DNA from 4 places in the Streptomyces sp. NPDC014733 genome. Region 4 is predicted to be linked to each of the others. Evidence: riboswitches for the same ligand, from Rfam matches in the RefSeq annotation. Region 4 holds a riboswitch; each other region holds the start of a gene.

Region 1 (7,445 bases), on a different contig from region 4:
GGGACTTGGCGCACCCGGGGCGCCCGGTGCAGGCGCCGAGCCGGTACCAGGGCGAGTCCGGGTCGGTGACCAGGCCCGCGTCCGCGCACTCCCGCAGCCGGTCCGCGGCCACCGGTGCGGTCAGCCCGGGGACGAGGACGCCGCGCCACGGGGTCAGCCGGAGCGTGCCGTCCCCTTCGGCGGCGGTACGGGCCAGGAGGCGCCACTGTGCGCCGGTCAGCCGCCCCAGCGGCGCCGGGACGCTCAGCGCACGGCGTCCGCCGGGTCCTTCGACGAGGCCGGGCGGCGGGGTGCCGGCACCCCGCCGCGGCCGGGCCGGGACCTCGCCGGACGGAACGTACGCGGCGGGGATCCCGGCGGCGCGCAGCCGCTCGCCGACGGCGCGCACGGTCGGCGCCGCGCCCCCCGGCAGATCCCGGAACCGCCAGGCGCCGCTGCCGCTCGCCTCGACCGCGTCCAGGAAGGCACGGGCGGCACCGAGCGCGGCACGGGCGGCATCGGCACCCGCGATCCGGAGGGCCGGGCCGGGACCGTCGCCGGAGCCGGACCCGTCGCCGGGGTCGCCGGTCCCGCCGAGGAGGAGGAGCGCGGACGCCTCCGGCGCCGCGGCTGCCGGGCCGCCCGGCGCCGCCGGTTCTGCGACCAAGGTCACATCGCCGCCCAGGCCCGCCACATCGCCGCGGCCGTCGTCCAGGACGAAGAGGAAGCGGCCCGAAAGCCGCGTCGTCCACTCCTGTCCGCAGAGCAGTCCGTCCAGCTCACGGGCCCAGCGCCGCACGTCGGCCGGGGTGTGGCGGTCGATTCCGGCGAGCGGTGAGGCGACGAGGTTGCGGACGCGTTCATGGCGGACGGAGGGCAGCAGACCGGCATCGGTCAGCAGCGCGGCCAGCGCGCCGCCGCAGCCGTCGCCGAGGCCGCGCAGCTCCGCGTTGCCGCGCGAGGTGAGGGAGATCCCGCCGTCCCCGAACCGCTCCGCCGCATCCCCCAACGCCCGTGCCTGACGCCCGGTCAACTCCCCTGCGGGCAGCCGGACACGGGCCAGCGCGCCGTCCGCCGCCGCGTGCAGCCGCAGCGCGCCCGGGCAGGCGTCACCGCGCTCGCGCAGCGGTGGCTGGGCCCCGGGGGGCCGGTTCGAGGGGGAGGGCGGCATGGCCGCGAGCATACCGACGCGCCACCGGGGACGACGGTGCCCCGGGCCCCGCCCCGGGCGCCCCGGCGAACCCCCGCGCCCCTGGACGGACACCCCGGAACCGCCCCTCGTACCGCCCCTGATCCGCCCTCGCCGGATCCCTGAGCCGGCCCCCGTACGGGCACCCCGTAGGGGGCCGCGCGCCCCGGACGATCCCCGCGTCGCCCCCGTACGGGCACCCCGTACGGGGTCCGGCTCAGGGGCCCGCCCCGGTCACCTCCCGGGGGCGGGCCCCGCCTGCCACGGCGCCGGTATCCGCCACGGCGCCGGTACCCACCGCGCACCTCGCCACCAAGCCCCCCTCCCCACCGCCCCGACCAGCCCTTACCATTCACTTCGGTGGGTCAGCCGGCCCGCCGACGCCGGAGACGGCGACGAGGGCTTTCCCGACCACGGGGCAGCTCTCAGGGAGGAAGCCCGGTGCGAATCCGGCGCGGTCCCGCCACTGTGAGCCCGGCAGCTGCCGGGTGAGTCAGGAACTCCCGCCGTCCAACGAACCACCCGGGGCGCGGATACCCCGAGGAAGGCTCTGCGCTCGCATGCTTCTGCTGCTGTCGACCTCCGACACCGATCTCCTCAGCGCCCGCGCCGCCGGCGGCCCCGTGCCGTTCCGGCTCGCCAACCCGGCCCGCCTCGACCTCGCCGAACTCCCCGCGCTGCTCGACGGTGTCGACCTCGTCGTGGTCCGCCTCCTCGGCGGCATCCGCGCCTGGGAGGAGGGCCTGAACCTCCTCCTCGCCGAGGACCAGCACCGCCCCGTCGTCGTCCTCTCCGGCGAACAGGCCCCCGACGCCCAGCTGATGGAGGCGTCCACCGTTCCGGTCGGCACCGCCGCCGAGGCGCACGCCTACCTCGCGCACGGCGGGCCCGAGAACCTCGGCCGCCTCGCCCGCTTCCTCTCCGACACCGTCCTGCTGACCGGCCACGGCTTCGAACCGCCGCAGCCCGCGCCGACCTGGGGCGAGCTGGAGCGGCCCGCGGCCCGTACGGACATCGACGGCCCGCTCGTCCCGGTGCTCTACTACCGCGCCCACCACATGAGCGGCAACACCGGCTTCGTCGACGCGCTCTGCACCAAGATCGAGGAGGCCGGGGGCCGCCCGCTGCCGCTCTTCGTCGCCTCGCTGCGCGCACCCGAGCCCGAGCTGATCGACGCGCTGCGCCCGGCCGACGCCATCGTCACCACCGTCCTCGCCGCGGGCGGCACCAAGCCGGCCGAGGCGTCCGCCGGCGGCGACGACGAGTCCTGGGACGCGGGCGCGCTCGCCGCCCTGGACGTGCCGATCCTCCAGGCACTCTGCCTGACGGGTAACCGCGCCGCCTGGGAGGAGAACGACGAGGGCCTCTCGCCGCTGGACGCCGCCACCCAGATCGCCGTACCCGAGTTCGACGGCCGCCTGATCACCGTCCCGTTCTCCTTCAAGGAGATCGACGAGGACGGTCTGCCGACGTACGCCGCCGACCCCGAGCGCGCCGCCCGCGTCGCCGGGATCGCCGTCCGCCACGCCCGCCTGCGCCACATCCCGGCGAAGGACAAGAAGCTGGCACTGGTCCTCTCCGCGTACCCCACCAAGCACTCCCGCATCGGCAACGCCGTCGGCCTCGACACCCCCGCCTCCGCCGTCGCCCTCCTGCGCCGCCTGCGTGAGGAGGGCTACGACTTCGGTGACGAGGACGTACCGGGTCTCGCCTCCGGTGACGGCGACGAGCTGATCTACGCCCTCATCGAGGCGGGCGGCCACGACCAGGAGTGGCTGACCGAGGAACAGCTCGCCAAGAACCCGGTCCGGATCCCCGCCGCCGACTACAAGCGCTGGTACGCCACGCTCCCCCAGGAGCTGCGCGACTCCGTCGAGCAGCACTGGGGCCCGCCGCCCGGCGAGATGTTCCTCGACCGCTCCCGCAACCCGGAGGGCGACATCGTCCTCGCCGCCCTGCGCCGCGGCAACCTGCTGATCCTCATCCAGCCGCCGCGCGGCTTCGGCGAGAACCCGATCGCGATCTACCACGACCCCGATCTGCCGCCGTCCCACCACTACCTGGCCGCCTACCGCTGGATCGCCGCCTCCGCCGACGACGGCGGCTTCGGCGCCGACGCGATGATCCACCTCGGCAAGCACGGCAACCTGGAGTGGCTGCCCGGCAAGAACGCGGGCCTCTCCGCCGCCTGCGGCCCGGACGCCGCCCTCGGCGACCTGCCGCTGATCTACCCGTTCCTCGTCAACGACCCCGGCGAGGGCACCCAGGCCAAGCGCCGCGTCCACGCCACCCTCGTCGACCACCTCGTCCCGCCGATGGCACGCGCCGACTCGTACGGCGACATCGCCCGCCTGGAACAACTCCTCGACGAATACGCGCAGATCAGCGCCATGGACCCGGCGAAGCTCCCGGCGATCCGCGCGCAGATCTGGACCCTCATCCAGGCCGCCAGGCTCGACCACGACCTCGGCCTTGAGGCCCGCCCCGACGACGACGGCTTCGACGATTTCCTGCTGCACGTCGACGGCTGGCTCTGCGAGGTCAAGGACGCCCAGATCCGTGACGGTCTGCACGTCCTGGGCGCCGCCCCGACCGGTGAGGCGCGCGTCAACCTCGTCCTCGCGATCCTCCGCGCCCGCCAGATCTGGGGCGGTACGTCCGCGCTGCCCGGGCTGCGGGAGGCGCTGGGCCTGGACGAGTCCGCCGCGACCCGCACCGCCGCCGACGACGCGGAGGAGCGCGCCCGCGCCCTCGTCCAGGCGATGGAGGCCGCCGGCTGGGCGCCGTCCGCCGTCGCCGAGGTGGCCGCCGGGCAGCCCGAACAGGTCGCCGCGATCCTCGGCTTCGCCGCCCGCGAGGTCGTCCCGCGCCTCGCCGGGACCACCACCGAGATCGACCACGCCGTCCACGCCCTGAACGGCGGCTTCGTCCCCGCGGGCCCGTCCGGCTCCCCGCTGCGCGGCCTGGTCAACGTCCTGCCGACCGGCCGCAACTTCTACTCCGTCGACCCCAAGGCCGTCCCGTCCCGCCTCGCCTGGGAGACCGGCCAGGCGCTCGCCGACTCCCTCCTGGAGCGCTACCGCGCCGACAACGGCGAGTGGCCCACCTCCGTCGGCCTCTCCCTCTGGGGCACCAGCGCCATGCGCACCTCCGGGGACGACGTCGCCGAGGCCCTCGCGCTGCTCGGCGTCCGCCCCGTCTGGGACGACGCCTCCCGCCGCGTCACCGGCCTGGAGCCCATCCCCCCGGCGGAGCTGGGCCGCCCCCGCATCGACGTCACCCTCCGCATCTCCGGCTTCTTCCGCGACGCGTTCCCGCACGTCATCGGTCTGCTCGACGATGCGGTACGGCTCGCCGCCGGGCTGGACGAGCCCGCCGCCGACAACTACATCCGCGCGCACGCCCAGGCCGACCTCGCCGCCCACGGCGACGAACGCCGCGCCACCACCCGTATCTTCGGCTCCCGACCCGGCACCTACGGCGCGGGCCTGCTCCAGCTCATCGACTCCCGCGACTGGCGCACCGACGCCGACCTCGCCGAGGTCTACACCGTCTGGGGCGGCTACGCGTACGGCCGTGGCCTGGAGGGCCGCCCGGCGCGCGACGAGATGGAAACCGCGTACAAGCGCATCGCCGTCGCCGCGAAGAACACCGACACCCGCGAACACGACATCGCCGACTCCGACGACTACTTCCAGTACCACGGCGGCATGGTCGCCACCGTGAAGGCGCTCAAGGGCACCGCCCCCGAGGCGTACATCGGCGACTCCACCCGCCCGGAGACGATCCGCACCCGCTCCCTCGTCGAGGAGACGTCCCGCGTCTTCCGCGCCCGCGTCGTCAACCCGCGCTGGATCGAGGCGATGCGCCGCCACGGCTACAAGGGCGCCTTCGAACTCGCCGCCACCGTCGACTACCTCTTCGGCTACGACGCGACCACCGGCGTCGTCGCCGACTGGATGTACGACAAGCTCGCCCAGACCTACGTCCTCGACCCCGAGAACCGCGCCTTCCTCCAAGAGGCCAACCCCTGGGCCCTCCACGGCATCGCCGAACGCCTCCTGGAGGCGGAGTCGCGAGGCATGTGGGAGAAGCCGGACGCGGAGACCCTGGCCGCGCTGCGGGAGGCGTTCCTGGAGACGGAGGGGGAGCTGGAGGGGGAGGAGTGAGCGGCGCGCCGCTGCCCTGGGTGCGCCGCTCGGCTGCCGCCCCTGCCTTCGGCTGACCGGCACCGTCATCCACTTCTTCCCCCTGAGGACTCACCATGCGGGTTTCCCGAGCGGCCACGCACCCGCCGGCCGCGCCCCGAGCTCCCCGCCGAAGGTTCGCCGCGCTGAACCGGGCGTTCGCGTCCCTGGTGATCTTCGCGGGCTTCGGCGTCACCGCCTTCGGGCTGGTAAGCGTCGCCGCGTCGCTCGGGTACGTGGGGACGCCGGGCACGTTGACGGTCCAGGGGTGCCGGGAGGTGAAGGGACGGTCCCACGGACAGAATTGCTTCGGCCCGCTGCACGCCGTGGACGGAAGGCTTCTGTAGCGGCCGCCGGCTCAGGGAGCTGCTCCGGCCGGGCCGGCGCCCGACGGGGCGCGCGGGCAGGTGCTCCCTCAGCTCTCTGCCCGCAGCCTCGCCCAAGCCGCCGCGCCGTCCCGCAGGCTCTCCGTGATCGGGTTCGGGTACTCCGTCGCGAGGGCCTGCCAGTAGCCGGAGAGGGCGGTGGCGAAGAGGTCGAGGGAGCGCCGCGGGGCGGTGGACCAGGACGGGACCTCGGCGGCCCACTGTTCGGCCTGGGCGGCGGGATGGCCGTGGTGGATGAGCCAGACGATCCAGCAGGCCGGGTCGATCCAGGCGGCGCCGCGGGTGCCGTAGGCCCAGTCGACGAGGCGGGCCGGGGCGGCGCCGTCGATCAGGACGTTGGCGGGGTTGAGGTCGGTGTGGAGCAGCGTCGGCCCGGCGAAGGCGGCGCCGTCGGCGGGGTCGTCGAGGTGGCGGGCCCAGCGGTCCACCGCGTCCTCGGTCCGTACGTCCGGGCAGCGGATGCCGCCCAGGGTGGCGAGGGCGTCGACGACGAGCGGCAGGTCGGCGGAGTCCGGGGCGTAGTCGGCGCCGCGGCCGGTGAGGTGCTCGAAGCCGATGAGGTCCCAGCCGCCCGCGTCGATCCGCCAGCGCACGGCGGGCGCGAGCGGCGCGGCGTGGGGCGCGATGTCCGCCTCCCGCTGCTGATTCCAGGCGAAGGCGTAGTCGTGGCGCAGGCCCTTCACGAAGACGCGGCCGCTGTCGGTGTCCAGCGTGGTGGTGAGCTGGCTGACGTATCCGGCGGCGATGTCGTCGGCGCGGTGGACGGCGCCGGTCCGCGCGCGGACCGCCGTGTGGACGTCGGCGGGGAGGGAGTTCCAGGTCTGTTGGACGGGCATGGTGGCGGAGCCTAGCGGCGGTACGCCCCTCGTAGGAGGATTCCGGCCCGAGCCCCGCACGTGTCCGAGTCCCTTACGGGCCAAGGAAGTTGGCGGGCGGTGTCCAAGCCGGTGGGCGGTGCCCCTGGCGGGCAGGGGCACCGCCCACCACGGGTCACGGGCTGGTCCTGATCGTCTTCATCGTCAGATGGGACTCCAGGCGGCGGACGGCGGGCAGGCCGCTGAGACGGTCGGTCAGGAAGGCTTCGTAGGCGGCGTGGTCGGCGACGGCGACGCGGATGAAGTAGTCCGGGCGGCCGTACATCCGGCGGAATTCCACGACCTCTTCGAAGGACGCCACGATGGACTCGAATTCCTCGAAACTCTTGCGGTCCTGCGCGTAGATCTCGACGTCGATCAGAACCTCCAGGCCGCGTCCCACGGCCTCCGGATCGATGACCGCGCGGTATCCCGCGATGACGCCGGACTCCTCCAGGCGTTTGACCCGCCGCAGGCAGGGCGGGGCGGTCAGTCCGATGCGTCTGGCCAGCTCGACGTTTGTGAGCCGCCCGTCGTGGCGCAGTTGAAAGATAATTTCGCGGTCGATCGCATCGAGCGGTACTTCCTTGCTCATATCCCGAGAATACAGGGGTGATCGGCAATCATATGAGGCGGAAGTTTTTCTAAAATTTCGCCATGGAAATACCCTCTGCCGTCGCCGAGGTGCCACCTCGGCCCGCGCCCGTACCACTGCCCCCGAAAACCTCCCAGGCGCGCGCGGCGTTCAAGGACTCGGCGGGCGCCGGCCTGGCGTTCATCCCGCTCGGCCTCGCCTACGGGGCGCTCGTGACGCAGTCGGGTCTGGACTGGTGGTGGGCGGGGCTGTCCG
Region 2 (7,445 bases), on a different contig from region 4:
GGGCGGTGGCGGCGCACATGCCGGAGCCGATGCAGACGCCGCGGTCCACGCGCACCTGCCAGCGGTCGCCCATCACGCACCTGCCGGGAGGTGGATCATCTTGTGCTCCAGGTATTCGCCGAAGCCCTCGGGGCCGAATTCGCGGCCGATGCCGGAGTTCTTGTAGCCGCCGAACGGGCCGAGCATGTCGATGCTGAAGGTGTTCACGGAGTAGGTGCCGGTGCGGACGCGGCGGGCGAGGTCGATGCCGCGGCCGGTGTCGGCGGTCCACACGGAGCCGGACAGGCCGTACTCCGAGTCGTTGGCGATACGGACCGCCTCCGCCTCGTCCTCGTACGGGAGCAGGCAGATCACCGGGCCGAAGATTTCCTCGCGGGCGATGCGCATGGCGGGGGTGACGTCGCCGAAGAGGGTGGGTTCGACGTACCAGCCGGTGGGTCGGTCGGCCGGGACGGAGCCGCCGGCGAGGAGCTTGGCGCCCTCCTGCCGGCCGAGAGCGATGTAGTCGAGGGAGCGTTGCTGCTGGCGGCGGGTGACGAGGGGGCCGAGTTCGGTGGCGGGGTCGAGGGGGTCGCCGACGGTGAGGGCGTCCGCGGCGGCGGCGAACCGGTCGGCGATCTCGTCGTAGTGGGAGCGCGGGGCGAGGATGCGGGTCTGGGCGACGCACGCCTGGCCGTTGATCATCCAGGCGAACGGGGTGATGCCGGCGACCGCCGCGTCGAGGTCGGCGTCGGGCAGGATCACCGCGGCGGATTTGCCGCCCAGCTCCAGGGTGACGCGGCTGAGGTTGCGGGCGGCGACCTCCATGACGCGTTTGCCGGCGGCGACGGAGCCGGTGAACGACACCTTGTCGACGCCGGGGTGAGCGACGAGGTATTCGCTGACCTCGCGGTCGGCGGGGAGGATCGACAGAACGCCCGGCGGCAGGCCCGCCTCCGTCGCGATGTCGGCGAGGAGATACGCGTCGAGCGGGGTCTCCGGCGAGACCTTGAGGACGACGGAGCAGCCGGCGAGGAGCGCCGGGGCGAGTTTGGCGGCGGCGGTGAACTGCGGGACGTTCCAGGGGACGACCGCGGCGACGACTCCGGCGGGTTCGCGGCGGATGAGCAGCGGGCCGAGGATGCCGGCGCGGCGTTCCTCGAACGGGAAGTCGCGGGCGACGGTCAGCGCGGCGTCCCAGACCAGCATCGCGGCGAGCGCCTGGACCATCACGCCGGAGGTGTAGGGGGTGCCGTTCTCGGCGCTGATGACCTTGGCGATCTCCTCGCTGCGGACGGCGAAGGCGTCCTTGATGCGGGTGATCACCGCGATCCGTTCGTCGAGCGGGGCATCGGCCCAGACGCCGGAGTCGAAGGAGGTGCGGGCGGCGGTGACGGCGCGGTCGACGTCGGTGCGGGTGGCGTGCGGGACGCGGCCGATGAGCTGTTCGGTGTGCGGGGAGATCACGTCGAGGGTGTCGGGTCCGGCGGGGTCGACGAGTGCACCGCCTATGTAGAGCTTGCCGTGTTCGACGAGGTCGCTCATGGCTGCCGCCTCCCGCGGTCGGCCGCCCCGTCCGGTGTCCGGGAGCGGGGCGGTAGCTTCCGTCAACTGCCTGCGCGTCATGCGTGTCCGGCGCCGTCGCGGGCCGCCCGCCGGGTCGGGCGGGGCGGCACCCAGCGGTTCTGACGGCGCGTCAGTTATGGGTCGTTGAACTGATACCACCTGCCGGAGCAGGAGTCCACAGGGCTCCGGGAACCGGCGGCGGGGCCCGTGCCGATGTCACCACCGCGGCCACCGGTACATGAGAACGCGTTCTCGTTATAGTGCCGTCGCGCATCGGTTCGCGGCGAGGCCGGTGCGTGCGTGCGGACGTGAACCGACGGGCGGGCACACCGGGAGGGGACCGGGATGACGCAGGTGACCGACCACCGGGGCGGGGTGTGGAGCATCTCCGTGCCGCTGCCCGGCAATCCGCTCGGCCACACCCTCGTCCACCTCCTGGAGACCGACCGCGGGCCGGTGCTCATCGACACCGGCTGGGACGACCCCGCCTCCTGGTCCGCGCTGACCGCCGGGATCACCGCCTGCGGCTTCGCCGTCGCCGACATCCACGGGGTGCTGCTCACCCACCACCACCCCGACCACCACGGGTTGTCCGGCGCGGTGCGGGAGGCGTCCGGTGCCTGGATCGCGATGCACGAGGCGGACGCCGACATCGTCCGGCGCACCCGGGAGGCGCGGCCCGCCGCCTGGCGGGCGCAGCTGCTGGCGAAGCTGGCCGCCGCCGGGGCGCCGGAGGAGCACCTCGCGCCGTTGCGGTCGGCACGCGGCGGGGAGTTGCCCGGCCGGCGGGCGGCGGTGCCGGACCGGCACCTCGCCCCGGGGGAGCTGCTGGAGCTGCCCGGCCGCCGGTTGCGTGCCGTCTGGACGCCGGGGCACACGCCCGGGCATGTCTGCCTGCATCTGGAGGAGGCGCATCCGGGGCGGGCTCCGGGGGCGCGCGGGGACGGTCCGGGCGCCGGGTTCGGGCGGCTGTTCTCCGGTGATCATCTGCTGCCGGGGATCAGCCCGCACATCGGGGTGTACGAGAGTCCGGGCGAGGCGCCGACCGATCCGCTGGGCGACTACCTCGCGTCGCTGGAGCGGGTGGCGCGGCTCGCCCCGGCGGAGGTGCTGCCCGCGCATCAGCATCCGTTCACCGATGCGGCGGGGCGGGCCCGGGCGCTGCTGGCGCACCACGAGGCGCGGCTCGGCGGGCTGGTGCGGCTGCTGGCGGAGCCGTTGACGCTGTGGCAGCTGACGGTGGCGATGGAGTGGAACCGGCCGTGGGAGCGGATCCCGTACGCCTCGCGGAACATCGCGGTGGCGGAGGCCGAGGCGCATCTGCGGCGGCTGACGGTGCTGGGCCGGGCGGCGGCGGTGCCCGGGTCGGATCCGGTGACGTACCGGGCGGTGTGAGGCGTACGACACGGCGGGGCGTCCGACGGGGGCCGGGCCCGCCGGCGTGCCCCGGTGGCGGCGTGCCCGGGACGGCCGTCTCGCCGTGTGGCGCCGGGCCCGCGCGGCCGCCCCACGACGGTGCCCGCCGCACCCCGCGGCCCCTCGTGAGGCCGTGGCCGGCACCCCCGTCCCCGGTGGGTCCGGTCGGGTGACCGCTAAAATGTGCGGACAACTCCATGCGTGCCTGATCGGGGGAAGCCGGTGAAAATCCGGCGCTGACCCGCAACCGTCAGGGCGGACGTGCGCCGTGCGCGCGCCCCGTCCGAGCCGGAACACCCGAGGGGGCGCGACAGGCTCCCGCCACCGGCGGGCCGCGTGCGGCGGCCCGCCGGTGGCGGCACCGTCGAGGTATACGGAGCTGAGCCCGGTGCCCTCGTGTACGGCCCCGGCCGTCGCGAGGTGGACGGCCGAGCGTGGCCACCCACCCCGCGACGCCCCGAGCGAACCGACTGAGAGGCACCGACGATGGCCCCCCTGGCCCCTTCCCGCGCCGCGCTGCTGCGCCGCGCCGCCGTGGTGTGCGCCGCGGCGCTCGTACCCGTCGCGGCGACCGCGCCCACCGCGTTCGCCGCTCCGACGCCCTCCCCCAAGTTGCCCGCGGGCCTGTACGGCTCCGGCGATCCGCAGTACGACGGCGTGTGGCGGCAGTCGCTGGCGCTGCTCGCCCAGCACACCGTGCGGGTCGAGCCCGCCGCGGCGGCCGTGGACTGGCTGACCGGCCAGCAGTGCGCCGACGGCGCGTTCACCGCGTACCGCGCCGACACCGCGAAGGCGTGCGGCGCCTCGACGATGCGGGACACCAACCAGACGGGTGCGGCGGTCCAGGCGCTGGCGGCGCTCGGCGGGCACGGCGCGACCGTGGAGAAGGCGGTGCACTGGCTGAAGTCGGTGCAGAACGACGACGGCGGCTGGCCGTCGCTGCCCGGGTCGGCGAGCGACGCCAACTCCACCGCGGTGGTCATCGGCGCGCTCACCGCGGCGGGCCAGGACCCGGCGAAGGTGACGTCGCCGAAGGGGCACACGCCGTACGAGGGGCTGCTGACGTTCCGGCTCGGGTGCGCGGTGAAGCCCGCCGAGCGGGGTGCGTTCACCTTCCAGCTCAAGGGCGCGGCGGCCAACGCGGACGCCTCGGCCGCCGCGGCGACCGGTGCGCTCGGCAAGGGCTTCGTCGTCCCGGCGGCGGGCAAGGACGCGGACACCCCGGTGGCCGCGCCGGAGTGCGGCGACGGGAAGAAGGAGCCGTCCGGGGCGGACCCTGCCGCGCTGCGGTCCGCCGCGTCCGGGGCGAGCGCGTACCTGGTGAGGGAGATGGACGCCCACGGGCAGCACCTGATGTCGGCGATGCCGGGCGCGAAGCCGCAGCCGGACGTCGGGAACACCGCGGACGCGGTGGTGGCGCTGGCCGCCGGCGGGCACGGCGCGGCGGCGCGGAAGCCGCTGGCGTGGCTGGAGAAGAACGGCCCGGCGTGGGCGAAGCCGGCCGGTCCGGCGGCGTATGCGCAGCTGGTCCTCGCCGCGCACGCCACGGGCACCGACCCGCGGGACTTCGGCGGTACGGACCTGGTGGCGGCGTTGAACGCGACCGGCCCGAAGCCGTCGCAGGCCGGCGAGAAGGCGGTGCCGAAGGAGAAGGGCACCGGGTCGATCAGCGCATGGTGGCTGGTGCCGGTGGGGCTCGCCGCGGGTGCGGGCATCGGGTTCCTCATGAGCGGCCGCCGGAAGCGCGGGCAGTGATGCGGCGTGCGCGGTGGGCCGGTGTGCTGGCGCTGGCGCTGGCCGGAGCCATATCGGCGCTGGGCGCGGGCCCGGCGCAGGCCCAGGGGCAGGCGTACCGGTACTGGTCGTTCTGGGACGGCGCGGACGGCACCTGGGCGTACGCGACGCAGGGTCCGGCGACGCTGCGGCCCGCGGACGGCGCGGTGGCCGGTTTCCGGTTCACGGTCAGCGCGGAGTCGTCCGCGGTGGCCCGGCCGCGGGCCGCGGCCGATTTCGGGAAGCTGTGTTCCGGGACGCCGCGGCACTCCGGGACGAAGCGGGTCGGTGTCGTCGTCGACTTCGGGTCGGCGGCGGACGCGCCGGAGGGTGAGCGGCCGCCGAAGGAGCGGACCGCGTGTGCGCGGGTGCCCGAGGACGCGTCGGCCGGTGAGGCGCTGGCCGCGGTGGCGAAGCCGCTGCGGTACGACGCGCAGGGGCTGCTGTGCGGCGTCGCCGGGTATCCGAAGGCGGGGTGCGCGGAGCAGGTGAGCGGTGGGGGGAAGTCCGCGCCGGAGGCGTCGGGTGCGCCGGCGGCCGGGGCGGACGGCGACGGCGGGCCGTCGGCCGGGCTGATCGGTGGCGGCGCGGCGGTCGTGGTGCTGGGTGCGGCGGCGGTGTGGCAGACCCGTCGCCGGCGCGGATGAGGGCGCCGCAGGCCACCCGGAGCACGGCGCTGCACGCGGGCGCCTGGTGGCTGTGGGCGCTGGGGCTGGCCGCGGCGGCGTCGCGGACGACCAATCCGCTGCTGCTGGGGCTGCTGATCGCGGTGGCCGGGTATGTCGTGGCGGCGCGCCGGACGGATGCGCCGTGGGCCCGGTCGTACGGCGCGTTCGTGAAGCTGGGGCTGCTGGTGCTGGGCATCCGGCTGGTCTTCGCGTTCCTGCTGGGGTCGCCGATCCCGGGGACGCACACCCTGGTGACGCTGCCGGAGCTGCCGCTGCCCGACTGGGCACAGGGCGTCCGGGTCGGCGGCCGGGTCACCGCCGAGGGCATGGTCTTCGCCCTCTACGACGGGCTGAAGCTGGCCACCCTGCTGATCTGTGTGGGCGCCGCGAACGCCCTGGCGAGCCCGGCGCGGCTGCTGAAGTCGCTGCCGGGGGCGCTGTACGAGGCGGGCGTGGCGGTGGTGGTGGCGATGACGTTCGCCCCGCATCTGGTCACCGACGTGCGGCGGCTGCGGGCGGCGCGGCGGCTGCGCGGCCGCCCGGACCGCGGGTTCGCCGCGCTGCTCCAGGTGGGGCTGCCGGTGCTGGAGGGCGCGTTGGAGCGTTCGGTGGCGCTGGCCGGGGCGATGGACGCGCGGGGGTACGGCCGCCGGGCCGAGGTGCCGCACGCGGTGCGGCGGATCACGGCGGCGCTGACGCTCGGCGGGCTGCTGGGCGTGTGCGCCGGGACGTACGGCCTGCTGGCGCAGGCGGGTGCGGGCCTGGGGCTGCCGCTGCTGATCGCCGGGCTGGTGGCGGCGCTGGCGGGGCTGTGGCTGGGCGGCCGCCGCTCGGTGCGGACCCGCTACCGGCCCGAGCGGTGGGGCGTGCGGGCCTGGCTGGTGGCGGGTTCGGGCGTGGCGGTGGCGGCGCTGCTGATCGCGGCGGGCGGCTACGCGCCCGAGGCGCTGCACCCGTCGGCGGTGCCGCTGACCGCGCCGCGGCTGCCGCTGTGGCCGGCGCTCTCCGTCCTCGTCGGGCTGCTGCCCGCGTGGGTGGCGCCGCGTCCGGCGGACGTGACCGGACGGGAGGCGGACGGCGGTCCCGGGGCGGGGCCGGACGGCGGGGGCCGGGACCGGGCCGCCGGGCGGGCACGGACCGCCGGCGGGGAAGGGCCCGCCGGGGAGCGGCCCGCCGGCCAGGAGTCTCCCGGGCGGGCCTCCGGTACGGGGCCGGGCACCGGCCGGGAGCGGCTCGTCGGCCGGGCGCCCGCCCGCCGGGAGCGGCCCGCCCACACGCCCTGTCCCCTCTCCTCCAACCGCCCCACGAAGGAGCACGCCCAGTGATCCGGTTCGAGCAGGTCTCGGTCACCTACCGCGAGGCGTCCGCGCCCGCCGTGCAGGGGGTCGACCTGACCGTCGCCGAAGGGGAGCTGTGTCTCCTCGTCGGCCCCTCCGGCGTCGGTAAGTCGACACTGCTGAACGCGGTGTGCGGGCTGGTGCCGCACTTCACCGGCGGCACGCTCCGCGGCCGCGTCACCGTCGCCGGGCGGGACACCCGTACCCACGCCCCGCGCGAACTGGCCGACGTCGTCGGCACGGTCGGGCAGGACCCGCTGGACCGGTTCGTCACCGACACCGTCGAGGACGAGCTGGCGTACGGCATGGAGTCGCTGGGGCTCGCGCCGGACGTGATGCGGCGCCGGGTCGAGGAGACGCTGGACCTGCTGGGGCTGGCCGGGCTGCGGGACCGCGCGCTGACCACGCTCTCCGGCGGGCAGCAGCAGCGGGTGGCCATCGGGTCGGTGCTGACCGCCCACCCCAAGGTGCTGGTCCTCGACGAGCCGACGTCCGCGCTGGACCCGGCCGCCGCCGAGGAGGTCCTCGCCGTGCTCCAGCGCCTCGTCCACGACCTGGGGACGACGGTGCTGCTGGCCGAACACCGTCTGGAGCGGGTGGTGCAGTACGCGGACCAGGTCATCCTGATGCCGGGGCCGGGCGCCGCGCCGCGGCAGGGCCCGCCCGCCGCGATGATGGCGCACTCCCCGGTCCGGCCGCCGGTCGT
Region 3 (7,445 bases), on a different contig from region 4:
CCGCCAGATGCAGCTTGCCGAGCGCGCCGCGCGGGCGCCGGGACCCGGTGGTCCGGCCGTGCGCGGTCCGCGCCCGCGAGCGGCGGCCGTCCGCGCCCTCGCCCAGACCGGGGACGTCCAGGCGCCGGGTGGCGAACGGTTCGCCCGCGGCGACCGCCGCCTGCTGCGCCGCCGGCGCCCCGGCCGGACGCTCCGCGGGCTCACCGCCCGGCTCCGCGCCGTCGCCGTCCCGGCCCGGCGCGGGCTCGTGCTCCTGCTCCCGCGGCCCCGGCACGGTCTCCTCCCGGGGCGGCGGTGCGCCGCCCCCGTCGGGACCGCCGCCGTCCGGGCCACCGCCGTCCGGGCCGCCCTCGGGACCGCCCTCCGGCCCCTCAGGCCCGCCCTCGGGGCCGTCGTCCTGCGGACCGTCCGGCTCCGGATCGTCCTCGGGGGCCGACTCCTCCAGGATCCGGTCGAGCTTCTCCTCGTCCAGGCCCGGCGCGTCGAACGGCGCCCGGCGCCTGCGGTGCGGCAGCGCCAGCAGCGCCGCCTGCCGTACGTCCTCGGTGACCACGTCCGTGCGCCCGGCCCAGGCGGCCAGCGCCGTCGCGGTCCGCGCCATGACGAGGTCCGCGCGCATCCCGTCGACCTCGAACCCCGCACAGACCGACGCGATCTGCCGCAGCGCCCCGTCGCCGAGCCGCACCGACGGCAGCAGCGCCCGCGCGGCGGTGATCCGCTCCCGCAGCGCCGTCTCCTCCGCCGCCCAGCGCGCCGCGAACGCCGCCGGGTCGTCGTCGAACGCCAGCCGCCGCCGGACCACCTCCACCCGGCGCTCCGGATCCCGGTCCGCGGCGACCTCCACGGTCAGCCCGAACCGGTCGAGCAACTGCGGCCGCAGCTCGCCCTCCTCCGGGTTCATCGTGCCGACCAGCAGGAACCGCGCCGCATGCCGGACCGAGACGCCCTCCCGCTCCACGTAGGACGCGCCCATCGCGGCGGCGTCCAGCAGCAGGTCGATCAGGTGGTCGTGGAGGAGGTTGACCTCGTCGACGTAGAGCAGACCGCGGTGCGCCCGGGCGAGCAGGCCCGGTTCGAAGGACTTCACACCCTCGGCCAGCGCCCGTTCGATGTCCAACGCGCCGACCAGCCGGTCCTCGGAGGCGCCCACCGGCAGCTCCACCATGCGGGCGGGCCGCCGCGCGCCCCCGTCCGCACCGTGCGGGCCGTCCGGGCACCCGGGGTCCGGCGCGGCCGGGTCGCAGCTGAACCGGCAGCCGCCGACGACCGCCACCTCGGGCAGCAGATCGGCCAGCGCCCGGACCGCGGTGCTCTTGGCGGTGCCCTTCTCGCCGCGGACGAGGACGCCGCCCACCGCCGGGCTGACGGCGTTCAGCAGCAGCGCCAGCCGCAGGTCGTCCATTCCGACGACGGCGGTGAACGGGTAGCGGGCGCTCATGTCGCGATCACTCCTTCGTAACGACCCAGGTCATCAAGGTTGCGGCCGGCGCCGGCCGGCCGGTGGGCGCCGCCGGGCACCCGTGCGGGGCGGGCCGCGGGCCCGCGCGTGCTCACGGCGCCCCCGGCGGGACGAACGGCAGCCCCGGCGGGACGCCCTTCTCGATCAGCCGCAGCAGCGCCCCGGTGTCGGCGTGCTCCTCGATCAGATCGCCGAGCCGGTCCAACTGCTCCTCGCGCAGCGCGCCGAAGCTGGTGTCCGGCGCGGGGACGAACGCGCGCCCCGCCTCGGCCGCCACCCGCGTGAGGAACGCCCGCCGGAACGCATCGCTCTCCAGCGAACCGTGCCAGTGCGTCCCCCACACCGCGCCCGACCGGCAGCCGTCCAGCGGCCGCCCGCCGTCGTCGGTGAAGAACGGCTCCCCGCCGAGGGTCTCGGCCACGCCGTGGTGGATCTCGTACCCCTCGGCGGCCGCGCCCAGCGCCGTACCGACCGGCCGGGCCAGCGTCTTCTCCTGCGCGAACCGCACCCGTACGGGCAGCAGCCCCAGGCCAGGCACGGTGCCCGCCCGGGACTCCACCTCGTCGTCGATCACCTCGCCGAGCATCTGGTAGCCGCCGCAGATGCCCAGCACCGGACGGCCCTCGGCGGCGCGCCGGGCGATCGCGTCCGCCAGCCCCCGCTCGCGCAGCCAGGCCAGCGCCCGCACCGTGCCGCGGGTGCCCGGCAGCACCACCAGGTCCGCGTCGGCCAGCTCCTCGGCGCGGTCCACGAACCGCACCACCACGCCCGGTTCGGCGGCCAGCGCGTCCACGTCCGTGAAGTTCGACATCAGCGGCACCGCCGCGACCGCCACCCGCAGCACATCGGCGCCGTGCGGCGGCGCCACCACGCTCTCGCGGACCGCGCCGCGCAGCGACACCCGCAGCCCGTCCTCCTCGTCGATGCCCAGCCCGTGCGCGAACGGCAGCACGCCCAGCGACGGACGCCCCGTCAGGTCCCGCAGCATGTCGAGGCCCGGCTCCAGCAGCGTCACATCGCCGCGGAACTTGTTGACGAGATACCCGGCGACCAGCGCCTGGTCCTCCTCGGACAGCAGCGCCGTCGTCCCGAAGAACGAGGCGAACACCCCGCCGCGGTCGATGTCGCCGACCACCACCACCGGCAGCCGCCCGGCGCGTGCGATGCCCATGTTGACGATGTCGGTGCGCCGCAGATTGATCTCCGCCGGGGAGCCCGCGCCCTCGCAGATCACCACGTCGTGGGTGCGCCGCAACTCGGCCAGGCAGTCGGTGACGGTCGCCAGCAGCTCCGCGCGTCCACCGGGCCGCGCGCCGCTGCCGGGGCGCCCGAAGTACCCCTGCGCGCTCATCTCGCCGACCGGTTTGCCGAGCAGCACCACCTGGCTGCTGCGGTCCCCGCCCGGCTTGAGCAGCACCGGGTTCATCAGCGCCGACGGCTCCACCCGGGCGGCCGCCGCCTGCATCGCCTGCGCCCGGCCGATCTCCGCGCCGTCCCGCGTCACGAACGAGTTCAGCGACATGTTCTGCGCCTTGAACGGGGCGACGTCCACGCCCTGCCGCACCAGCCAGCGGCAGATCCCCGCGGTCACCACGCTCTTGCCCGCGTCGGAGGTGGTCCCCGCGATCAGCAACCCGCCGCCGGTCATCCGCTCCTGCCCTTCCGCCGGGCGAGGGCCGGACGCGCCGCGCCCGCCAGCAGCCGCCCGGCCACCGTCACCGTCAACGCCAGCGCGCTCACCCGGCGCGAGAGCCGCACCGCCCGCGCGATGTCCTCGGTCGCGACGGGACGGCCCCCGCCGTTCAGCCGCGGCCGGTGCTCGACCCGTCCGCCGTACGCCAGCGTCCCGCCGAGCCGTACGCCGAGCGCACCCGCGAACGACGCCTCCACCGGGCCCGCGTTGGGGCTCGGATGGGCCCCGCCGTCGCGGCGCCAGGCCCGTGCGGCGCCGCGCCGGTCGGGGGCGGCGAGCACGGTGAGCGCGGCGGTCAGCCGTGAGCCGGGCCACCCGGCGACGTCGTCCAGCCGCGCCGAGGCCCAGCCGAACCGGCGGTGGCGGGGCGACTTGTGACCCACCATCGCGTCCAGGGTGTTCACCGCCCGGAACGCCACCAGGCCCGGGACGCCGCCGACGGCGCCCCACACCAGCGCGCCCACCACCGCGTCCGAGGTGTTCTCCGCGACGGACTCGACGACCGCCCGCGCCATCTGCGGCCCGTCCAGCGCCTGCGGATCGCGGCCGCACAGATGCGGCAGCCGCCGCCGTGCCCGGTCGAGGTCCCCGGCGGCCAGCGCGTCGCCGACGGCCCGCGCCTCCCGGCCCAGCGAGGTGCCGCCCAGCACCGACCAGACGGTGGCGGCGGTCAGCGCGGTGGTGGCGGCGGTCCGGGCGGGGGAGGGGACGGGCGCCGCGCCGCGTACCGCGCGCGTCAGCAGCGCGGCGCCGGCGGTCGCGCCGCCCGCGCAGAGCAGGGTGTGGAGGGCGCCACGGCCGCGGTGGTCGCGCCAGAGCCGGGCCTCGACGGCTGCCGCACCGCGCCCGAAGGCGGCCACCGGGTGGCCGCGCCGCGGGTCGGCGGCGAGCAGATCGCCGAGAAAGCCCAGGGCCGCACCGCACGCGTAGGTGGCGTGTTCGGCACGCATCGGATCAGACCGCCGTCACGCCTCGACGGAACTCCGACGGCACACGGAAGGATCTGCACGGGCGGCCAGGCATGGCGGTATGTCCTCACTCAGGGTCCGCGCCCTGGTTCGACGTGACGGCGACAGGAGTCTCCTGGCTCCCCGGATCGGCGCTTCCCCCGGCCTTCCGGCCCTGGCGCGCGCCCGTCGGGCGTGCACGAGGCGGACCGTGACCTTCGTCGGAGGAACGCTCCCCGGTGACAGTGGCGGGACCGCGCCGGATTCACACCGGACTTCCTCTGCTGTCGCCGATTGGCGTGGGAAGTCCACCATGCCCCGCCAACCCCGTCAACTCGCCCGTGACCTGCGACGCCGTGGTACCGCGGGGCTTGTGGCGGAGGCCACAGACCCCGTACGACGCACGGCGCCCGGCCACCGCGGGTTGCGGTGACCGGGCGCCGTGCGGGCCGCCGGACGGATCAGGCGGCGACGATCAGATAGATGCCGTACGCCACCGCGGCCGCGCAGACCGCGTAGGCGGCGAGGCCACCGATCCGCGCGCCGGTGCCCGGGGCGTCGGTGCCCGCGGCACCCGCCGTGGCGGCCGCGCCCTCGGTCCGGGTGCGGGCCGTGCCGACGATGCCGACCGTGAACAGGCCCACGATCCCGACCGTCACCACCAGGGTGACGCCGAAGACCTGGCCGAGAGCTGCCCAGTCGATGCTCATGCTGTGGTTCCTCAGGTTCGGGCGGTCAGCCGGCGGCTGTCGCGGTCGTGGCGCGCGGGGCGCTCGCGGCGGGGGCGGCCTCCTCGCCCTCGATGGGCGTGAGCGACCCGGCCGGGGGAGGGGTGACCGTCTGGAGGGCCGCGGTGACCACACCGGGCGGCTCCGTGACCTCGGACGCGTTGACGTTGGTGTGGTCGATGGGCTTGCGGCGGGACGCGGCCCAGATGGCGCCGCAGATGCCGAGCGCGAGGATCGCGACGGCGGTCACGCCCCAGTCGCCCTGGTCGGCCAGGAGCGCGGCACCGGCGGAGACCAGGCCCGCGGCCGGCAGCGTCAGGCACCAGGCCACGACCATCCGCACCGCCGTCGACCAGCGCACCACACCGCCCTTGCGGCCCAGACCCGAACCCATCACCGAGCCCGAGCAGACCTGGGTGGTGGAGAGCGCGAAGCCGAGGTGGGAGGAGGCCAGGATGGTGGCCGCGGCGCCGGTCTGGGCGGCGAAGCCCTGCGGCGGCTGGATGTCGGTGATGCCCTTGCCCATCGTGCGGATGATCCGCCAGCCGCCCAGGTAGGTGCCGAGGGCGATGGCCATACCGGCCGACGCGATGACCCACAGCGGCGGGTCGGCGTGCGGGGCGACCACACCGCCGGTGATCAGCGCGAGCGTGATCACACCCATCGTCTTCTGGGCGTCGTTCGTGCCGTGCGCCAGCGAGACCAGCGCCGCCGAGGCGATCTGCCCGGCGCGGTAGCCCTTGGCGGTCTCCTGCTCGTCGCGGCCCCGGGCCAGCCGGTACGTCAGCCGGGTCGCGGCCATCGACGCGATACCGGCGACCACCGGGGCGGCCACGGCCGGGATGAGGACCTTCATCACGACGGCGCCGCCGTGCACACCGTTGGTGCCCACGGACACCAGCGTGGCGCCGATCAGACCACCGAACAGGGCGTGGGAGGAGCTGGAGGGGAGGCCGGCGAGCCAGGTGAGGAGGTTCCAGACGATCGCGCCGACCAGACCGGCGAAGATCACTTCAGGTCTGATGCCGGCGCTTTCGTCGATGATCCCGCCGGAGATGGTCTTGGCGACCTCCACGGACAGGAACGCGCCGACGAGGTTGAGGACCGCCGACATCGCCACCGCGATCTTGGGCTGCAGCGCGCCGGTGGAGATGGTGGTGGCCATGGCGTTGGCCGTGTCGTGGAAGCCGTTCGTAAAGTCGAACACCAAGGCCGTGACGATCACGATCCCGATGAGAAGCGTGATGTGTTCCATTCACCCAGGCAATCAGTTCGATGGTCAGTGACGCCGGAAACGTACGAAGGGTGGGTGAACGGGAGGTGAACGTGGCCGGGCCCGGCAATGACACCACCGCAGTGTTCGGGAGGAGGTATCTCACACGTCACTTCCACACCATCCGTATGTGGCGCGAATGTGCTGCCGCACGGCCCGAATCCGGCTTGATCCCCGGCGCGTGCACGGCATCCGAACGACCCCGTCGCAGTGCGTCACCCCGCTGGTGAACGGCGTGCCCGCACCCCGCGCCCGCCCGGACCCGGTGCGATCCCCCGGCTCCCGCCCGACCCGCGCACCTGGCCGGAACACCCGGCCCCGCGCCTGCCTCCGTGGGCACCCCGTTGTTCGAGCGCGGCGCACGCCGCGGCGCTCCCCGAGCTTCCGTACGCCCGACCCGCACCACGCCGGCCCACCGCGGGAACCGGCTCCCCGGAACGGTCGCGCCGACCGGCCCGTACGGTGGCGCCCCCCCGCTGACGAACCCCCGGAGCGCCCGCACCTCCCCGGCCCGGCCCGTACGGTGACGGACCCGCGCCCGGACCGACCGGCCTCCGGGACGGCCGCCCGCCCCCGGCCCGGCCCGTACGGTGACGGCATCCCGCCCGCTCGCCCGTCCACGCACCCGGAGGAAGAAACCGTGCCCCGTACCGGCGCTCCCGCCCCGCACCCGGACCGGCCCGGCGCCGACGCGCTCGCCGCCGCCTGGGCGGACATCGTCGCCACCGCCCGCCGCACCGTCGCCGACGGCCTCGTCGTCGGCACCTCCGGCAACGTCTCGGCCCGCGTCGGCGACACCGTTCTCGTCACCCCCAGCGGCGTCCCCTACGACCGCCTCGGCCCCGGCGACCTCACCGCCGTCGACCTCGACGGCCGGCAGTGCGCGGGCACCCTCCCGCCCACCAGCGAACTCCCCCTGCACCTCGCCGTCTACCGCGCCACCGACGCCACCGCGCTCGTCCACACCCACGCCCCGCACGCCACCGCCGTCTCCGTCCTCGTCGACGAACTCCCGCCGGTCCACTACATGACCGCCGCCCTCGGCGGGCCCGTCCGCGTCGCCCCCTACGCCCCCTACGGCAGCGACGAACTGGCCGCCCACGCCCTCACGGCGCTGCGTGACCGCACCGCCTGCCTCCTCGCCCACCACGGCACGCTCGCCCACGGCGCCACCCTCGGCCAGGCGCTGGACCGCACCGCCCAACTGGAGTGGATGTGCCGGGTCTGGCTCCTCGCCTCCTCCGTCCCCGGCCGTACTCCCTCCCTCCTGACCGCCACCGACCTCGCCGAGACCGCCACCCGCCTCCGCGGTTACGGCCGCCACCCGGAGGACACCCCGTAGACC
Region 4 (7,445 bases):
ACTGTCTGTTCATGCCGGTGGCGCACCTGGATGCCGCCGCCGACCTCGGACCCGGCGAGCTGGCGCGGGCGGCCGCGGAGACGGAGGAGATGCGGGCGCTGATCCAGGCCCGCTACGGACCGGTCGTCCTGGCCGAGCACGGCCCGCGCGACGGCGAACTCGGCGCCTCCTGCTGCAGCCACTGCCATCTGCACCTGATCCCCGTCCCCGATCCGGATGCGGTCACCGCCGCCTACGAACGGGTCGGCGGCCCCGCGCGGCGCCTCGCCGACATGACGGAACTCCCGGCCGCCGGGGACGGCTCCTACCTCTATCTCTCGCCGCGGCCCGGGGAACACCACTACTGGCCCTCGGCAGGCTTCGCCCGCCAGTTCGTCCGCCGCGTCTGCGCGGACCACCTCGGCGTCGGCGCCGTCTTCGACTGGCGCGACCACCCGTTCACCGCGCACCGTGAGCGCACCTTCGTCGCCCTCTCCGCCGACCTGGGACTCACCGACGCCGCCTGACGGACGAAAGGGGGAACGGCACGATGCAGACCTCACCGCCCTGCCCGTTACACACCCTGGCCTCCACCGAACTGGCCGCGGCGGCCACGGACCGGCGCTGGCCGAAATGGCAGACCATGGCCCTGCTGCGGACGCTGCGGCTACCCGTCCTCAACGCCTGCCTCCTGGAGCCCGGCCGCAGCGCACCCGAGGTCGGTGCCGCCGCCCGGGTGCTGGCCGCGGCGATCGGTACGGAACGCCTGATGATCCGCTCGGACGGGGGCGTCGAGAAGAAGCGGTACCACCGAGGCGGCAACACATTCCCCGTAGAGGAGATCCCGTCCCGCGCCGCCGGGCTGCTGGCGGACGGCCGGGCAGTGATACTCGCCGAGCCGACCAACCGCTTCACCAACCGCCTGACCGTCCTCGTCCGGATGGACCGGCCCGGCCCGCGGCGTACCGGCACCCTGACCCTGGAGGCCCTCGGTCCCGGCTACGACGTCGCGGACCTGACCCGCGGCCAGCTCCCGCCGCAGGTCACCGCCCACCTCGACGGTGTCGACTGGGCCCGCCACACACCGCCCCGCTGGCACGAGTGGCGGTTCACCGGCGACCGCTGCCCCGGTGGTGAGACGGCCCGCCGCCGACGCCGCCTCCAACGGCTGGCCACCCAGACCCTCGCCGACAGCGGGCAGCTGGACGGCCCGGCCGGACCCGCGCACGCCGAGGTATGGCTGCGGGAGCGCGGCTTCGGGCAGCTCTTCGGGCCCCAGCCGACCCGCGAGGCGCTGGCCCGCTACGCGCGGCGGCTGTTCGAGGACGCCTTCCTCCTCGCCCTGGCCCAGCCGAACCGGAACTGGCACTGCCTGGCCACCGCGTTCTCCGTCTTCGACAGCGCCCGCACCGTCTACTGGGACCTGGTCGACGGCGCACGCAAATACGCCGCGACGGCCCCGGCCGACCGGGACGAGGAGCGGATCGCGTGACCACCGAACCGATCTACCTCGACCACCAGGCGACCACGCCCCTGGATCCGCGCGTGCTGGAGGCGATGCTGCCGTTCCTCACCGGCGGGTACGGCAACCCCTCCAGCCCGCACGCCCTCGGACGCGACGCCGCGCGGGCCGTCCGCACCGCCCGCCGCCGCGTCGCCGAGTTGATCGGGGCCGGCAGCGAGCGCGAGATCGTCTTCACCTCCGGCGCCACCGAGGCCGACCACCTCGCGATCATCGGAACCGCCTTGGCCTCCCGTCCGTACGGCGGTCATGTCGTCACCACCGCGGTGGAGCACCGCGCGGTCCTCGGCGCCTGCCACCGGCTGGTCGACCACCACGGATACACGCTCACCCGCGTCGGCGTCGACCGCCACGGCCGCGTCGACCCCGCGGACATCGCGGCGGCTCTCACACGGGACACCGTCCTGGTGTCGGTGATGCATGCCAACAACGAGATCGGCACACTTCAGGACCTCACGGACATCGCCGGAATCACGGCACCGCGGCGCATCGCCCTGCACACCGACGCGGCCCAGAGCGCCGGTTGGCAGCTGCTGGACGTCACCGGCCTCGGCGTCGATCTCGCCTCGCTTTCCGCGCACAAACTCCACGGCCCCAAGGGGGGCGGAGCGCTCTACGTACGCGACGGTCTCCGCGTCACCGGCCTGCTGACCGGTGGCGGGCAGGAACGCGGGCTGCGGGCGGGCACCCCGGATGTCCCCGCACTCGTCGGTTTCGGCGCCGCGGCCCAGCTCGTCACCGCCGGTGTGCTGCCGCCTCCGTCCCATGTCCGGGCGTTGCGCGACCGCCTGCAGCGCAGCCTCCTGGAAGCGATCCCCGGCGCCGTCGTCAACGGACATCCGCACCGCAGACTCCCCGGAAACCTCAGTCTCACCCTGCCGGGCACCGAGGCCGCCGAGCTCCTCGACCGTGTACCGGGTGTCGCCGCGGCCACCGGCTCCGCCTGCAACACCGGCAGCGGCGAACCCTCCCACGTCCTCACCGCGATCGGGCTGACCCGCGAGCAGGCCCGCGCCACCCTGCGGCTCGGCGTCGGCCGCACCACGACCGGGAGCGACATCGAGCGCGCCGCCGGCCTGCTGGCCCGGGCCGCCCGCACCCCGCCCCCTCCCCTCCCGTAACCCACCAGGGCCGGGACACCCGCAAGCGTCCCGGCCCCTCGGGTTCGCTCGGGCCTGCCCGGTCAGAGGGCGTCCAGTTCACCGCGGACGGTGCGGGCCGCGGTGACCAGGTTCTCCAGGGAGGCGCGGGTCTCGGCCCAGCCGCGGGTCTTCAGGCCGCAGTCGGGGTTGACCCACAGGCGCTCGGCGGGGATCGCCTTGAGGCCGGTCCGCAGTAGTGCGGCGGCCTCCTCGGCGCTCGGTACGCGCGGGGAGTGGATGTCGTAGACACCCGGCCCCGCCTCGCGGGGGTAGCCGTGGGCGGCGAGTTCGCGGGCGACCTGCATGTGGGAGCGGGCCGCCTCCAGGCTGATGACGTCGGCGTCCAGATCGTCGATGGCCTGCACGATGTCGCCGAACTCGGCGTAGCACATGTGCGTGTGGATCTGGGTGTCCGGACGGACCCCGCCGGTGGTGAGGCGGAACGCCTCCGTGGCCCAGGACAGGTACCCGGCGCGGCCGGCGGCGCGCAGCGGCAGCGTCTCGCGCAGCGCCGGTTCGTCCACCTGGATGACCGGCGTACCGGCTGCCTCCAGGTCCCCGACCTCGTCGCGCAGCGCCAGCGCGACCTGGCGTGCGGTGTCGCCCAGCGGCTGGTCGTCGCGGACGAACGACCAGGCCAGCATGGTCACCGGACCGGTCAGCATCCCCTTGACGGGCCGCTCGGTGCAGGACTGCGCATACGTCGTCCAGCGCACCGTCATCGGCCCGGGGCGGGAGACGTCGCCGGCCAGGATCGGCGGCCGGACGTAGCGGGTGCCGTACGACTGGACCCATCCGTGCCGCGTGGCGAGGTAGCCGGTCAGCTGCTCGGCGAAGTACTGGACCATGTCGTTGCGCTCGGGCTCGCCGTGCACCAGGACGTCCAGCCCGGCCTTCTCCTGGAAGGCCAGCACCTCGCGGATCTCGGTGCGGATCCGCTCCTCGTACCCTTCGGTGCCGATCCGCCCGGCCCGCAGGTCGGCCCGCGCGGTGCGCACCTCGGTGGTCTGCGGGAACGAGCCGATGGTCGTCGTCGGCAGCAGCGGCAGTCCCAGGTGGGCGCGTTGGGCGGCGGCCCGCTCGGCGTACGGCTCCGAGCGGCGGGCGTCCGCGTCGGTGACGGCGGCGGCGCGGGCGCGGACCACCGGGTCACGGGTGAGGGGGGAGCGCGCCCGGGACGCCAGGTCGGCCTTGTTGGCGACCAGTTCGGCGGCGATCGCGCCGGTGCCGCGCGCCAGGCCCTCGGCGAGGGTGACGACCTCGGCGGCCTTCTGGCGGGCGAAGGCGAGCCAGCGCAGGACCTGCGGGTCGATGTCCCGCTCGGCGGTGGTGTCGAGGGGGACGTGCAGCAGCGAGCAGGAGGCCGCGACGTCGACCCGGTCGGCGAGCCCCAGCAGCGTGCCGAGGGTGGTCAGCGACGCGGTCAGATCGTTGACCCAGATGTTGCGGCCGTCGACGACCCCGGCCACCAGCCGCTTGCCGGGCAGCCCGCCGACGGCGGCGAGCGCGTCGAGGTTGGCGGCGGCGGGCCCGGTGAAGTCCAGTGCCAGCCCGTCCACCGGCGCCTTCGCCAGCACCGGCAGCGCGTCGCCGAGCCGGTCGAAGTAGGAGGCGACGAGGAGCTTCGGCCGGTCGGTGAGGGCGCCCAGCGCACGGTAGGCGCGGGCGGCGGCGTTCAGTTCGGCGGGCGTACGGTCCGCCACCAGCGCAGGCTCGTCCAGCTGTACCCAACCGGCACCGGCGGCCCGCAGATCGGCCAGGACCTCGGCGTAGACCGGCAGCAGCCGGTCCAGCAGCGTCAGCGGGTCGAAGTCCGCGGCCACCCCGGGGGCGGGCTTCGCCAGCAGGAGGTAGGTGACCGGGCCCACCAGCACCGGACGGGCCGTCAGCCCCAGCGCCAGGGCCTCCGTCAGCTCGCCCACCTGCTTGCCGGAGTCGGCCGTGAACACCGTGTTCGGACCCAGCTCGGGCACCAGGTAGTGGTAGTTGGTGTCGAACCACTTGGTCATCTCCAGCGGCGCGACGTCCTGCGTACCGCGCGCCATGGCGAAGTAGACGTCAAGGGGGCATCCCGGGTCCGGGCGGAGCGGGGAATGCGGGGAAGCGCCGGCGGCGACGGCCTCGCGGTGCCGCTCGGGGATCGCACCCACCATGACGGTGGTGTCGAGGACATGGTCGTAGTACGAGAAGTCGCCGGTCGGGACCGTGCCGATACCGGCGTCGGCCAGCTGCTGCCAGTGGGTGCGACGCAGCTCGGCGGCGGTGGCGCGCAGCGCGTCGGCGGTGACGCGGCCCTTCCAGTACCCCTCGACGGCCTTCTTCAGTTCCCGGTTCTGCCCCTGACGGGGGTAGCCGTACACGGTGGCCCGTGCTCCCGCGGCTGCGGACTCGGTGGTCACGGAGATCTCCTTCGCGAGATGAATCCCTGAGATCCCGGCGACGGGACGGAGCGCGAAGGGGTGACGGACCGGACGGAAACGACCGCGCGGTCCTCCGCCTGGTGTGTGTACGCCGACCCGCCCACGAGGTCACCGGGATGTCCGGGCACGCGGGGTGCGCACCCGGGCAGGTGGCAGGTCTTCGGACTCGCGGGCACGTCCTTCGGAGGAGGACACCTACTGGCCGTCGCTTCCCGGGCCCTGCGGACCCAGTGCGTATGACGGCGGTCGTTCCCGCTCACCGCTGCGGGGCAGTCCCGGATTCCCACCGGGTTCCCTCTTACGACGACCCGCCTGGCGGACGGGGCGAACCAGCTGCACCGGCCACCCTACGGGCCGACCGGCGCCGCGGTGGCGGTGCGTCCGCCCTCCGGACGGTGAGGTGGGACACGCCCCTCGCCCGCATGAAAAGCGCGAGGGCGGGGAAACCGCCCGCGCGTCTCCCGCCCCTCCGCCCCCGCCCCCCCCGTGCGGGCGCCTCCGTGCCGTGCCCGGTGGCGGGGGAGGGGCGGGGTGCGCCGGGGCTTCCCGGCGGGGCGGGCCGGTGCGGGTACCGGCCCGCCGGTCCTGCTCAGTGCCGCCCGGTGTCGATGACGCAGAAGCGGTTGCCCTCCGGGTCGGCGAGGACGACGAAGTCGGCGTCGTCCGGCGCGAGGTCCCACGCCACCCGCCGGGCGCCCAGCCCCACCAGCCGTTCGACCTCGGCGGCCTGGTCGGCGGCGTCCCCGGCGTAGAGGTCCAGATGGACCCGCGGCCGCTCCTGGACCGGCGTCACGCTCCGGCCCAGCGCCACCTGCACACCGTGCCCGGCGGCCGGTACGAGGACCGCCCAGTCGTCCTCGATCTCCTCGCGGGGGACGTATCCCAGCGCCTCGCCCCAGAACGCCGCGGCCCGGCGCACGTCCGAGACCCCCAACACCACGGAACCCACTGTCAGCATGGGCCGAGTCTCCCGCACCGCACGGCGCGCCGTGCGGGGGAGCGGACGGGAAAGCGCGCCCGGGCGCCGCGACCGGTCCGCGCTCGCCGCCCGCTCCGGCCCGGAATGCCGCCGTACGGGTGGCATGACACCCTGGCTGTGGCGTGGGCCCGGTGGCACGGAGGCCGGGACCGGCCGGGCCGAGGGCCGGTGTCCGGACGGTCCCGGAGACCGGGCGGCCGGTCGTCCCGCAGTACCGGGGCGGGCGGCCGCACCCTGAGTACGCAACCGAGCGAGGCGGTCACCATGGAGTTCGGCATCTTCACCGTCGGCGATGTGACGACCGACCCGACCACCGGCCGTACGCCGAGCGAGCACGAGCGCATCAAGGCCACGCTCGCCATCGCGGCCAAGGCCGAGGAGGTCGGTCTGGACGTGTTCGCCACCGGCGAGCACCACAATCCGCCGTTCGTACCGTCGTCGCCCACCACCCTCCTCGGGTATCTGGCGGCCCGCACCGAACGGATCGTCCTGTCCACCTCCACCACGCTGATCACCACCAACGACCCCGTGAAGATCGCCGAGGACTTCGCCTACCTCCAGCACCTAGCCGACGGCCGCGTCGACCTGATGCTGGGCCGCGGCAACACCGGGCCCGTCTACCCCTGGTTCGGCCAGGACATCCGCCAGGGCATCCCGCTCGCCATCGAGAACTACGCGCTGCTGCACCGGCTCTGGCGGGAGGACGTGGTCGACTGGGAGGGCAAGTTCCGCGGTCCGCTGCAGGGCTTCACCGCCACGCCCCGGCCGCTGGACGGCGTTCCCCCGTTCGTCTGGCACGGTTCGATCCGCTCCCCGGAGATCGCGGAACAGGCCGCGTACTACGGCGACGGCTTCTTCCACAACAACATCTTCTGGCCCATGTCCCACACCCAGCGGATGATCCGCCTCTACCGGCAGCGCTTCACCCACCACGGCCACGGCGCCCCCGACCAGGCCATCGTCGGCCTCGGCGGCCAGGCGTTCCTGCGCGCCAACTCCCAGGACGCGGTCCGTGAGTTCCGCCCGTACTTCGACAACGCGCCGGTCTACGGGCACGGTCCTTCCCTGGAGGAGTTCACGGAGCAGACGCCGCTGACCGTCGGCTCACCGCAGCAGGTCATCGAGCGGACCCTCGGCTTCCGCGACGCCGTCGGCGACTACCAGCGTCAGCTGTTCCTGATGGACCACGCCGGATTGCCGCTGAAGACCGTCCTGGAACAGCTCGATCTGCTCGGCGGTGAGGTCGTCCCCGTCCTCCGCAAGGAATTCGCGGCCCTCCGCCCGGCCGGGGTACCCGACTCGGCACCCCGCCACCCGGCCGTCGCGGCCCGGGAGGCGGACCCCGGCGCCGGCCCGGAGGCCACGTAGCGAGACCACCCGGCACGTACGGACCGGCCCCCCCC

What was found. Region 4 has a riboswitch for cobalamin ahead of metE (5-methyltetrahydropteroyltriglutamate--homocysteine S-methyltransferase). Riboswitches for the same ligand answer to the same signal wherever they lie in the genome.
Region 1: it holds a riboswitch for cobalamin, as region 4 does, so the genes downstream of both, cobN (cobaltochelatase subunit CobN) here and metE (5-methyltetrahydropteroyltriglutamate--homocysteine S-methyltransferase) in region 4, are expected to answer to the same signal.
Region 2: it holds a riboswitch for cobalamin, as region 4 does, so the genes downstream of both, ACF1BH_RS14460 (prenyltransferase/squalene oxidase repeat-containing protein) here and metE (5-methyltetrahydropteroyltriglutamate--homocysteine S-methyltransferase) in region 4, are expected to answer to the same signal.
Region 3: it holds a riboswitch for cobalamin, as region 4 does, so the genes downstream of both, ACF1BH_RS27000 (cobalamin biosynthesis protein) here and metE (5-methyltetrahydropteroyltriglutamate--homocysteine S-methyltransferase) in region 4, are expected to answer to the same signal.

Annotation. Positions count from the first base shown of each region.
Region 1 is NZ_JBIBYO010000019.1:38,235-45,679, reverse strand. It holds gene cobG (precorrin-3B synthase) at 1-1,150, opposite strand, end outside; cobalamin riboswitch at 1,565-1,692, shown strand; gene cobN (cobaltochelatase subunit CobN) at 1,729-5,337, shown strand; gene ACF1BH_RS28775 (aminoglycoside phosphotransferase) at 5,771-6,577, opposite strand; gene ACF1BH_RS28770 (Lrp/AsnC family transcriptional regulator) at 6,732-7,190, opposite strand; gene ACF1BH_RS28765 (AzlC family ABC transporter permease) at 7,253-7,445, shown strand, end outside.
Region 2 is NZ_JBIBYO010000005.1:146,731-154,175, reverse strand. It holds gene ACF1BH_RS14475 (ferredoxin) at 1-73, opposite strand, end outside; gene ACF1BH_RS14470 (aldehyde dehydrogenase) at 73-1,524, opposite strand; gene ACF1BH_RS14465 (MBL fold metallo-hydrolase) at 1,891-2,940, shown strand; cobalamin riboswitch at 3,140-3,281, shown strand; gene ACF1BH_RS14460 (prenyltransferase/squalene oxidase repeat-containing protein) at 3,448-4,716, shown strand; gene ACF1BH_RS14455 (SCO2322 family protein) at 4,716-5,381, shown strand; gene ACF1BH_RS14450 (CbiQ family ECF transporter T component) at 5,378-6,727, shown strand; gene ACF1BH_RS14445 (ABC transporter ATP-binding protein) at 6,724-7,445, shown strand, end outside.
Region 3 is NZ_JBIBYO010000015.1:106,423-113,867, forward strand. It holds gene ACF1BH_RS26990 (putative cobaltochelatase) at 1-1,438, opposite strand, end outside; gene ACF1BH_RS26995 (cobyric acid synthase) at 1,551-3,107, opposite strand; gene ACF1BH_RS27000 (cobalamin biosynthesis protein) at 3,104-4,102, opposite strand; cobalamin riboswitch at 4,229-4,382, opposite strand; gene ACF1BH_RS27005 (hypothetical protein) at 4,561-4,809, opposite strand; gene ACF1BH_RS27010 (anion permease) at 4,835-6,082, opposite strand; gene ACF1BH_RS27015 (class II aldolase/adducin family protein) at 6,741-7,442, shown strand.
Region 4 is NZ_JBIBYO010000004.1:107,755-115,199, reverse strand. It holds gene ACF1BH_RS11900 (hypothetical protein) at 1-506, shown strand, start outside; gene ACF1BH_RS11895 (hypothetical protein) at 530-1,471, shown strand; gene ACF1BH_RS11890 (cysteine desulfurase family protein) at 1,468-2,622, shown strand; gene metE (5-methyltetrahydropteroyltriglutamate--homocysteine S-methyltransferase) at 2,685-5,042, opposite strand; cobalamin riboswitch at 5,218-5,364, opposite strand; gene ACF1BH_RS11880 (VOC family protein) at 5,653-6,021, opposite strand; gene ACF1BH_RS11875 (LLM class flavin-dependent oxidoreductase) at 6,307-7,410, shown strand.